DNA from 4 places in the Rhodococcus sp. NPDC060086 genome. Region 4 is predicted to be linked to each of the others. Evidence: riboswitches for the same ligand, from Rfam matches in the RefSeq annotation. Region 4 holds a riboswitch; each other region holds the start of a gene.
The links. A riboswitch is a leader RNA that binds a small molecule or an ion and turns the genes downstream of it on or off. The one in region 4 is predicted to bind S-adenosylmethionine.
Positions count from the first base shown of each region.

Region 1 (2,197 bases), on a different contig from region 4:
TCGGCGAGGTCGGGTGGGCAGGCCTCCCCTCCGAAGATGAGCAGACGTACCGCTTCGAGTGCTTCCCCCGGCCACATCGCGGCGAGGGTCGGGACCGTGGAGACGACGTTGATGTTGCGGGAGACCAACCACGGGCCGAGGTCCATGCCCGAGCGAACCAGTGACCGCGGCGCCGGAACGAGACATGAGCCGTGCCGCCAGGCCAGCCACATCTCCTCGCACGACGCGTCGAAGGCGACGGACAGGCCTGCGAGTACCCGGTCGCGGGGGCCGAGCGGTTCGTCCCGGCAGAACAGGTTGGCTTCGGCGTCGACGAAGGCTGCGGCGTTGCGGTGTGTGACGGCAACACCCTTGGGGGTGCCGGTGGAACCGGAGGTGAAGATGATCCATGCGTCGTCGTCGAGTGTCGGTTCGCGCACGTCCGGTTCGTCGGCCGGTGGTGCGGTGCCGGGACCGATGCCCGCATCGGTGACGATCGCGGTGACCTTTGCCTCGGAGAAGACGAGTTCGGCGCGTTCGTCGGGATCGTCGGCGTCCACGGGGACGTAGGCGGCGCCCGCCGCGAGGACGGACAGGATGGTGACGTAGAGGTCCTTGGACCCCGACGACATGCGCACCCCGACACGATCGCCGGCGCCTACGCCGGCCTCCGCGAGGCCGCGGGCTCCCACGAATACCAGGTCGAGGAGTTCGGAGTAGTCGAGCAGCGTGGTGCCGTCGTCGATCGCGGGAGCGTGCGGATGCGACTCGGCGGTGGCGCGCAGCACGTCGACGAGTGTGCGTGGCGCGGGTGCGTGTGATCCGCGCAGGAAGATCTCGGGGACGAGCGACGTGTCGTCGGGTGTGGGCGGGTGTTGAGCAGACAATCCGCTGTCCTTCTACTCGGTGGGGCGATCCGGTTTATCTCAGGTGAAGGTGGACGGCAGATGAACTTTCGGTGGGGCAGTGGGCGAGGTGGGCGTGTGCGGTGTCGCGCTTCAGAGCAAAGCACGGCGGTGGTTTCTTTGCAGGTCAGAAGGAGAAACTCGGCTCTGCTCAGGAGCGGCTCCTCGGCCGCGCTCGGACGCTCGACTTGACACGAAGTGTGCCCGGTGTCATTGTCTTCGGCAGGTCATGAGTACCAGCATCAAGCCCCGGCTCGCTGGTCGGCAACCCTCCACCGCGGTGGGGTGCTCCGGGTGACGACCTGGCTGACGTTCCGAACCTGGGCGCAGCAAGCGCGGACTCCGCCGGCGAGCGAATCACCTTCGTCGTGGCGATCACCGACGGGTCCCTGATACACGAGGGAAATTCGTCATGACTGTTGCCACCACCACCTGTATCGCTCCGTTTGCTCGCGTGTCGGGTTGTGACGTGCAGGTTCCTCTCGTGCAGGGCGGCACCTGCACGTACGCGAACTTCGATTATGCGGCGAGTGCTCCTGCTCTGGCGAGCGTGACGGACCGGATCTCCGAACTGTTGCCGTTCTACGCCAGCGTGCACCGCGGCGCGGGCTATGCGTCGCGCATCAGCACCGCGAGCTACGAGGATTCGCGTGCGTCGGTCTCCCGTTTCGTCGGAGCCGACGAGGATCAGGTGGTGGTGTTCACCCGCAACACCACGGATTCGATCAACCTGCTCGCCGGTGCGGTACCCGGCGACGTAGTGGTACTCGACATCGAGCATCATGCGAACCTGTTGCCGTGGAAGAGCACTCGTGTTGTCGAAGCTGCGGATTCGATCTCCGAGACCGTGTGGCGGATCGCCGTGGAGCTCGAGCGTGCGCCGGCGGCCCTGCTCGCGGTGACCGGAGCATCCAATGTCACCGGTGAGGTTCTGCCGATCGCGGAACTCGCCGATCTCGCTCACGCGTGTGGTGCGCGGATCTTCGTCGACGGTGCCCAGCTGGCCCCGCATCGCCGCATCGATCTCGCTGAGTCCGGCGTCGACTACCTCGCGTTCTCGGGGCACAAGCTGTACGCGCCGTTCGGTGCCGGCGTGCTCGTCGGGCGGCGCGACTGGCTCGATGCGGCGGAGCCGTACCTTGCCGGCGGCGGTGCGGTGCGCGAGGTTTCCCTCGACCACACCGAGTGGGCGTGTGCCCCCGCCCGTCACGAAGCCGGTTCTCCGAATGTGCTGGGGGTCGCGGCGATCGCCGCCGCATGCGACACCCTCGCGGCGCATGATGCCGAGGCCGCCGCCCGTCACGAGGAGCTGC
Region 1 is NZ_JBHWWZ010000042.1:21,806-24,002, reverse strand. It holds gene ACFWB0_RS19775 (Pls/PosA family non-ribosomal peptide synthetase) at 1-866, opposite strand, end outside; SAM riboswitch class IV at 1,110-1,226, shown strand; gene ACFWB0_RS19770 (aminotransferase class V-fold PLP-dependent enzyme) at 1,297-2,197, shown strand, end outside.
Region 1: it holds a riboswitch for S-adenosylmethionine, as region 4 does, so the genes downstream of both, ACFWB0_RS19770 (aminotransferase class V-fold PLP-dependent enzyme) here and ACFWB0_RS12885 (homoserine O-acetyltransferase) in region 4, are expected to answer to the same signal.

Region 2 (2,197 bases), on a different contig from region 4:
GAGCAGTAGACCGGACGGGAACAGGAACATGTTGACGACCGAGTGCTCGAATCCCATGTAGAAGAACAGCATGACGGGCATCCACATGACGAGAACCTTGCCGGACACGCTCTTCGACATCATCGCCGCGACGACGCCGGTCGAGACCATCCAGTTGCACAGCACGCCCCGTAGGAACAGCGTCATCATGCCTGCGGCGCCGTGTTCGGCGTAGCCGAGTGTGCGGGCCTCACCGATTTCGCCGAGACGTTCACCGACCGCGTCCGGCGGGATCGAGTAGCCGTAGGTGAGGACGAAGGTGATCAGCAGCGCCACTGTGAAAGCGCCCAGGAAGTTTCCCACGAACACCAGACCCCAGTTCCGGAGCATCGACCTGAGCGTCACCCCCGGACGTTTGTCGAGGTAAGCGATGGGAACCATCGTGAACACGCCGGTGAGAAGATCGAAACCCAGCAGATAGAGCAGGCAGAATCCCACCGGAAAGAGCACGGCTCCGAGGAGTGCGTTGCCGGTCTGCACGGTGACGGTGATCGCGAACGCCGCCCCGAGGGCGAGGATGGCTCCAGCCATGTACGCCCTGATGAGGGTGTCGCGGGTGGACATGAGGACCTTGCTCTGACCGGCGTCGACCATTGCGCGGGCCAGTTCGGCGGGTGGAACGTAGGACACGGAAACCTCCTGGTGCGAACAGTGCGCGACCAGTGTCGGCAGTGCCCGTGTCCGGGGGGTTGCGGAGCAGTAAGGAAGCGTTGCGTACTTCTCCGCGGACGGACGCCAGGGTTGTGAGGCCGCTGCGTCATGTAGAGTGGCGGTGCTTCACGAGATGCCGTCGCCAAGCTCCGACTTGACGGCACGCCAACCCCACGCTCGCGGGTGGCTCGGATGACGAAGCGGCTCGCGGCCGACCGGCCCGGGCACGAGCGCCCCGCCCCGGGGCCGACCCGGAGGAACATCATGACAGATCACTTCGACCACGCTGATCACTTCGACCACGCTGATCACTTCGACCACGCTGATCACATCCGGAATGCCGATCGCGCAGATGTGCACGGGTGCGCCTCATTCGGTGACGGGCACCATGTCCATCACATCCGCGCCCGCAAGGCCTTCCATGATTCCGATCTCAGCGTCGGTGCACTGGTGCGCGTGCTGGGCGAGACACACGTCGAATTATCCTGGGATGGAGTACGACTCGTGTTCCGCCACCACGACACTACTGCGATCATCCGTGCGGTCGACGCGGCTGGGGAGATCGCGACCTGGGTGCCGCAGTGGCGGGTCCTGATACTGCCGGGCTCCGACCCGCACGTGCCCGCGACCTTCACCCTCGCGGCTCCTGATCATTGGAAGGACTGCGTGCCGGGTCACGTCCCCGTGCTGACGTATGTGCCGGGCTTGTGAGCGTGTTCGGATCACACTTTCTCGGCGTCGATCCAGAACTCGGGAAGTTTGACTGCGAGAAGATCTTTCGCCTGCATGGGAAGTGAATGGGTGGTATCGGGGAAGACGGCGACCGTCGCGTTCGGGAGTTGCCGAGCCCGATCGGCGGCGTTCGTGCCGCCGGCGATCGAATCATGTTCTGCGATAGCGACGTAGGTGGGAACGGTCAAGGAATCCCTCTCGCTGTCGTTCATGGGTGAGGGGGTCGGCAGCGCCGCCGAATAGTGTTCCGAACCTGCGGCGATCATCTTCGCCATGTCGTCGTTCGGGTCGAATTCGGCACCGCCGACCTTGCCGAGTGCGGTGGTGTGCCAACTCTCGGGAAGAAACGGAAGGCTCGACACCATCGTCCACGCCATCATGCGCGCGGGCGGATACGCGAAGGTGAATACGGGTTCGAGGAGCGTCAGCGATCGGACGCGCTCGGGGAACTGTCGTGCGTACGTCGTTGCGATCGCGCCGCCGAACGAATGGCCGACGATGTGTGCGCCGTCGGCGGCGAGTTCGTCGAGTACGTCGGCCATCCATATCGCCTGGTCGTCGAACGAGGTCAGCGGAACGCTTTGTGTCGACAGGCCGGCGTCGCCGAGTGCGTCGAATGCGAGGACGCGCCGGTGTGGCAAGAAGTCGGCGAGGTTTTCGGCCCACATCGGGACACCCGACGCGCGTCCGGGGACCAAGACGACCGGAGCGGTGTCCGCGGTTTCCGGTGAGCTCCACTCGTAGACGCGGACCGTCCCGAAACGGGTCGTGACGT
Region 2 is NZ_JBHWWZ010000090.1:2,738-4,934, forward strand. It holds gene ACFWB0_RS25385 (formate/nitrite transporter family protein) at 1-669, opposite strand, end outside; SAM riboswitch class IV at 815-927, shown strand; gene ACFWB0_RS25390 (hypothetical protein) at 955-1,401, shown strand; gene ACFWB0_RS25395 (alpha/beta fold hydrolase) at 1,413-2,197, opposite strand, start outside.
Region 2: it holds a riboswitch for S-adenosylmethionine, as region 4 does, so the genes downstream of both, ACFWB0_RS25390 (hypothetical protein) here and ACFWB0_RS12885 (homoserine O-acetyltransferase) in region 4, are expected to answer to the same signal.

Region 3 (2,197 bases), on a different contig from region 4:
CCTCGGTACCGAACGCTGTGCGCAGGATGTCGCCATCGGCGCGTGTGCTGTTGTAGTACGTCGTGTCGTAGTCTCCGGTGTTCTGTCGGGCGGTGGTCTCTGGCGTCGACACCAGATCGAGTTGCAGGTCTACACCCACCTCCCGCAGTTGCTGCTGGACGAGTTCGAGAATCGCCTGGTTCCCGGCGAACACCGAGCTGAACAGCACCGAGAAACTCAACCTCTCCCCGTCCTTGACGCGGATACCGTCTTCGCCCGGAATCCATCCGGCGTCGTCGAGGATCCTCGCCGCCGCATCGGGGTCGTAGGTGACCGCGTCCACCGCGAGGTACCCGGGTGTCACCGAGGCGAGGGCGCTTGTCGCGGGCTCGAAGTCGGGGCCGAGAACCGTGTCGACGAGTTCGGTGCGGTTGATCGCAGGGATCAGTGCGCTACGGACGGCGGGATCGGAGAGCACGCCGCTGCTCACATTGGGCTGGAAACCGAACGGGAGACCGGGATTCGGCGTGGTGAGAATGCGGCCACCGACACCTTCGATCTGCGGGGCATCCTGAGGAAGAGCATCGGAGACCGCGTCGAGCTGACCGGACGCAAGAGAACCTGTGCGAACACCGGACTCGGGAACGATGGTGAATTCGATCCGGTCGAGGTAGGCCTCACCGTCGTGCGCGAAGACCTCCGATCCCCAGGCATATCCGGCGCGCTTGACGAGCGTTGCCGACCGGTCCTGCTGGTAGTCCTCATACGTGAACGGTCCCGTGCCGGACAACTCGCCTGCACACCGTTCCTCAGCGCTCTTCGCGACGTCCTCGGCAGAGAGGAACCCGAGTTGATGAGTCGAGGTGGCCTGGAGGAACGGCGCGTTGGGCGCCGAGAAATCGACCCTGGCCGTGTGCTCGTCGATCACGGTGGTGCCGGTGTAACCGGCGAGGTACCCGGTGGCCTGCGGAGCCTTGACCCCGCCGAGAGTATTCACGATGGAATCGAAGTTGCCCCGCACCGATTCAGCGGTGAAAGAGGTTCCGTCGCTGAAGGTCACCCCCTTCTTCAAGTGGAAGGTGAATTGTGTGGAGTCCTCGTTGACGTCCCAACTCTCGGCGAGCCACGGCGTGATCTGCCCGGTCTCGGGGTCTTGATCTGTGAGTGAGTCGACGACCTGACGAGCGGCGTAGATGGTCTGGTTGCTGCCGGCCTGCGCGGGATCGGCGCACGTGGGAGCCTGCGACAGGCCGTACCTGAGCGTGCCCCCTGCCTGCGGGGTACCACCACCCTGCGTGACGGCCGACTCTGATCCGCACGCGGACAACCCGACGACCAGCATCGCAGCGACACCCACTACCGGAATCACACGACGGGATGCATGAATGAACGAGAAGGACACCTGAACTCCGTGGTCTCTACATGACAGCGGTCTCTACATGACAGCGGTCTCTACATGACAGCGATCTCTACATGACAGCGGCAGCATCGAACCGGAGCGATGCCGACGGATGAGGGTTGGACGGGTCGACCGTCAACAGATGTCGGCACTGTGCCGGCACAGGTCGACGTGCAGGCACGACCACGTCACCACGACATCTTCGTGCGTCATGAACAGTCCTCCATCGTTCCCGGCGGTAGCACCCTCACCTGCGGATGCAGGGGGTTGCTGCGACGTCGTCGAGCCAGGTCTCTCGGTCGCTCTGGATGGTCGTTGTCGATGCTAGACATTCCCGATCCCCGGATGAACCGTTCCCCTCACGGTGATCGAAAGTCTTATGAGGCTGCAGCAGTAGCCACTATCGTCACCGAATCCGCGACTGCGCACCCGACCCCCCGCGAGGCCGATTCATGACCGTTCGAACCGAATCCACACTCGACACCGCCACATCGGCCCAAATCCTGTTCGAGCCCCTGGCACTGCGCGAGGTGACCTTCGGTAACCGCATCTGGCTGTCCCCGATGTGCCAGTACTCCGCGGTCGACGGGGTGCCCGGCGACTGGCACCTCACCCACCTCGGTGCCCGCGCGGCCGGAGGGTTCGGTGCGGTGGTCGCCGAGGCCACCGCCGTCACACCGGGCGGGCGGATCAGTCCGCAGGACACCGGGCTGTGGAACGACGAACAGACTCGCGCATGGTCTCGCATCGTCGACTTCGTTCACGAGCGCGGCACCCACGCCGGCATCCAGCTCACTCACGCGGGACGCAAAGCGTCGA
Region 3 is NZ_JBHWWZ010000005.1:138,590-140,786, reverse strand. It holds gene ACFWB0_RS05530 (ABC transporter substrate-binding protein) at 1-1,321, opposite strand, end outside; SAM riboswitch class I at 1,599-1,693, opposite strand; gene ACFWB0_RS05525 (NADH:flavin oxidoreductase/NADH oxidase) at 1,831-2,197, shown strand, end outside.
Region 3: it holds a riboswitch for S-adenosylmethionine, as region 4 does, so the genes downstream of both, ACFWB0_RS05530 (ABC transporter substrate-binding protein) here and ACFWB0_RS12885 (homoserine O-acetyltransferase) in region 4, are expected to answer to the same signal.

Region 4 (2,197 bases):
GGATCAGGTGGGAGTGCTCGCGGTACGCGGCAAACGCTTCGACGTGGCTGCGATGCTCGCCATGGGCGGAGCGATCGTCACTCTGGCAGTCTCGATCGACCCGCTGGGTACGGGTTAGGACACACGGGACTCAGGAGCCCGCCAGCTCCATCAGCTCGACGAGCAGCTTCGCGACTGCATCGGCCTCGGTGAGGAAGCCGTCGTGTCCGTCGCGTGACTCGAGAACGCGCAACCCATCGCAGTGGGGAAGCCCGTCGGCGATCTCCTGCTGCAACCGGATCGGGTAGAGCCGGTCGGAATCGACGCCCGCGACGATGGTCGGCACATGTGTGCGGCCCAGTGCAGCCTCGATACCGCCGCGACCGCGGCCCACGTCGTGCCGGTTCATGGCGTCGCTGAGCACCACGTAGGTCCCGGGGTCGAACCGGGAGACGAGTTTCGTCGCCTGGTGGTCGAGATAGCTCTGCACTGCGTAGCGTCCGTCGCGCCACGGATTCTCGTCGCCCTGAGGCAGATTCGCGAACCGTGAGTCGAGCTCTTCCTCGCTGCGATACGACAGGTGGGCCATGCGGCGAGCGATGCCCAAACCGGCTTCCGGTCGGCGGCCGCTCGCGTAGTAGTTGCCGCCCTGCCAGTCCGGATCCGCCGTGATGGCAGCGATCTGGGTGCTCTGGACACCGATCTGGTCGGCGGTCGCGCGGGCACCTACTGCGAGGACCAGCGCAGACCGCACTCGGTTCGGATGGGTGACGATCCACTCGAGCGAGCGCATACCACCCATCGAGCCACCGGTCACGGCAGCCAACGTGTCGATGCCGAGGGCGTCGAGAAGTGCAGCTTCCGCGGTGATCTGATCGCGGATGGTGATCCGGGGGAATCGTGCACCCCACGGCTTTCCGTCGGGCGCGGTGCTTCCCGGTCCGGTGGTGCCCTGGCATCCGCCGAGGACGTTCGTGGCCACTACGCACCAGCGGTCGGTGTCGATCGGGGCGCCGGGTCCGACCATGCCGGACCACCAACCGGGTGACGGATGATCCGGTCCGGCGGGTCCGGTGATGTGCGAGTCGCCGGTCAGGGCGTGCTCGACGAGCACGACGTTGTCGCGGGTGGGGGACAGCGCGCCCCATCGCTGGAGTGCAACGGTGACGCCGGGAAGGGTCTCGCCGCTCTCGAGGGTGATGTTGCCGATGTCGACGGTGCCGAGCTGTCCGTCTTCCGCGGGGAGTTCGATCCGCCGACGGTTGGTGCCTGCTGTCAAGATGCGACCGCCTTCGTCAGCATTTTCGAACCTCCCATGAGCCGGCTTGTCGTCTGCGGTGCGCCGACGACCGTGTCCTCACCCGGAGCACCCCACCCTGGCCGGAGGGTTGCCGACCAGCAAGCCGGGGCTTCGCGCTGGCACTCATGACCTCGTCGGAAGTCTAACGGCTGGGTCGTACGACTCGATAGGCGGCTCTCGACCTCCCCCCGAAGGGTGTCGGGCAGCGGGAAAATTTCCGGTCAGTAGTGCTCCACGGGGTCGCGACCGGGGTTACGAACTGCTCGACATTCCGTGAAGAGATGTGAACATGCATGATCGAATGTGTTTCACAAGGAGTGTGACGCTCCACTCGCAATCTCGGATACGGTGTCCGGCGTGTCTCTCACCATCACCACGGTCAACGTCAACGGCGTGCGCGCAGCAGCAGGCAAAGGCCTGCTCGCCTGGCTCGACACCTCGTCCGCGGACATCGTCTGCCTTCAGGAAGTGCGCGCGAGCGAGAAGCAGTTCCACACTGCGATCGCGCCGGCACTGGACGCGGGATGGTGCGTCGTCGGAGCGGAGGCCTCCGCCAAGGGGCGTGCGGGTGTCGCGATCCTGTCGCGAACTCCCGCGGACGCCGTGCGCATCGGTTTCGGCGTCGACGACTTCGGCGACGCAGGTCGCTACATCGAGGCCGACTACCGGGACGTGACGGTCGGCAGCCTGTACCTGCCCACCGGGGAGGCGGACACCCCGAAGCAGGACGAGAAGGAACGCTTCATGAAGGGCTTCGCCGCATACCTGGGGGAGCGCGCGTCGGACGTCGTCGCGGCCGGTCGAGACATGGTTGTGTGCGGCGACTGGAACATCGCCCACACTGAGCGCGACATCAAGAACTGGAAGGGCAACATCAAGAAATCCGGCTTCCTGCCCGGCGAGCGTGCCTGGGTGGAC
Region 4 is NZ_JBHWWZ010000018.1:59,810-62,006, reverse strand. It holds gene ACFWB0_RS12890 (DUF3017 domain-containing protein) at 1-118, shown strand, start outside; gene ACFWB0_RS12885 (homoserine O-acetyltransferase) at 131-1,258, opposite strand; SAM riboswitch class IV at 1,296-1,410, opposite strand; gene ACFWB0_RS12880 (exodeoxyribonuclease III) at 1,637-2,197, shown strand, end outside.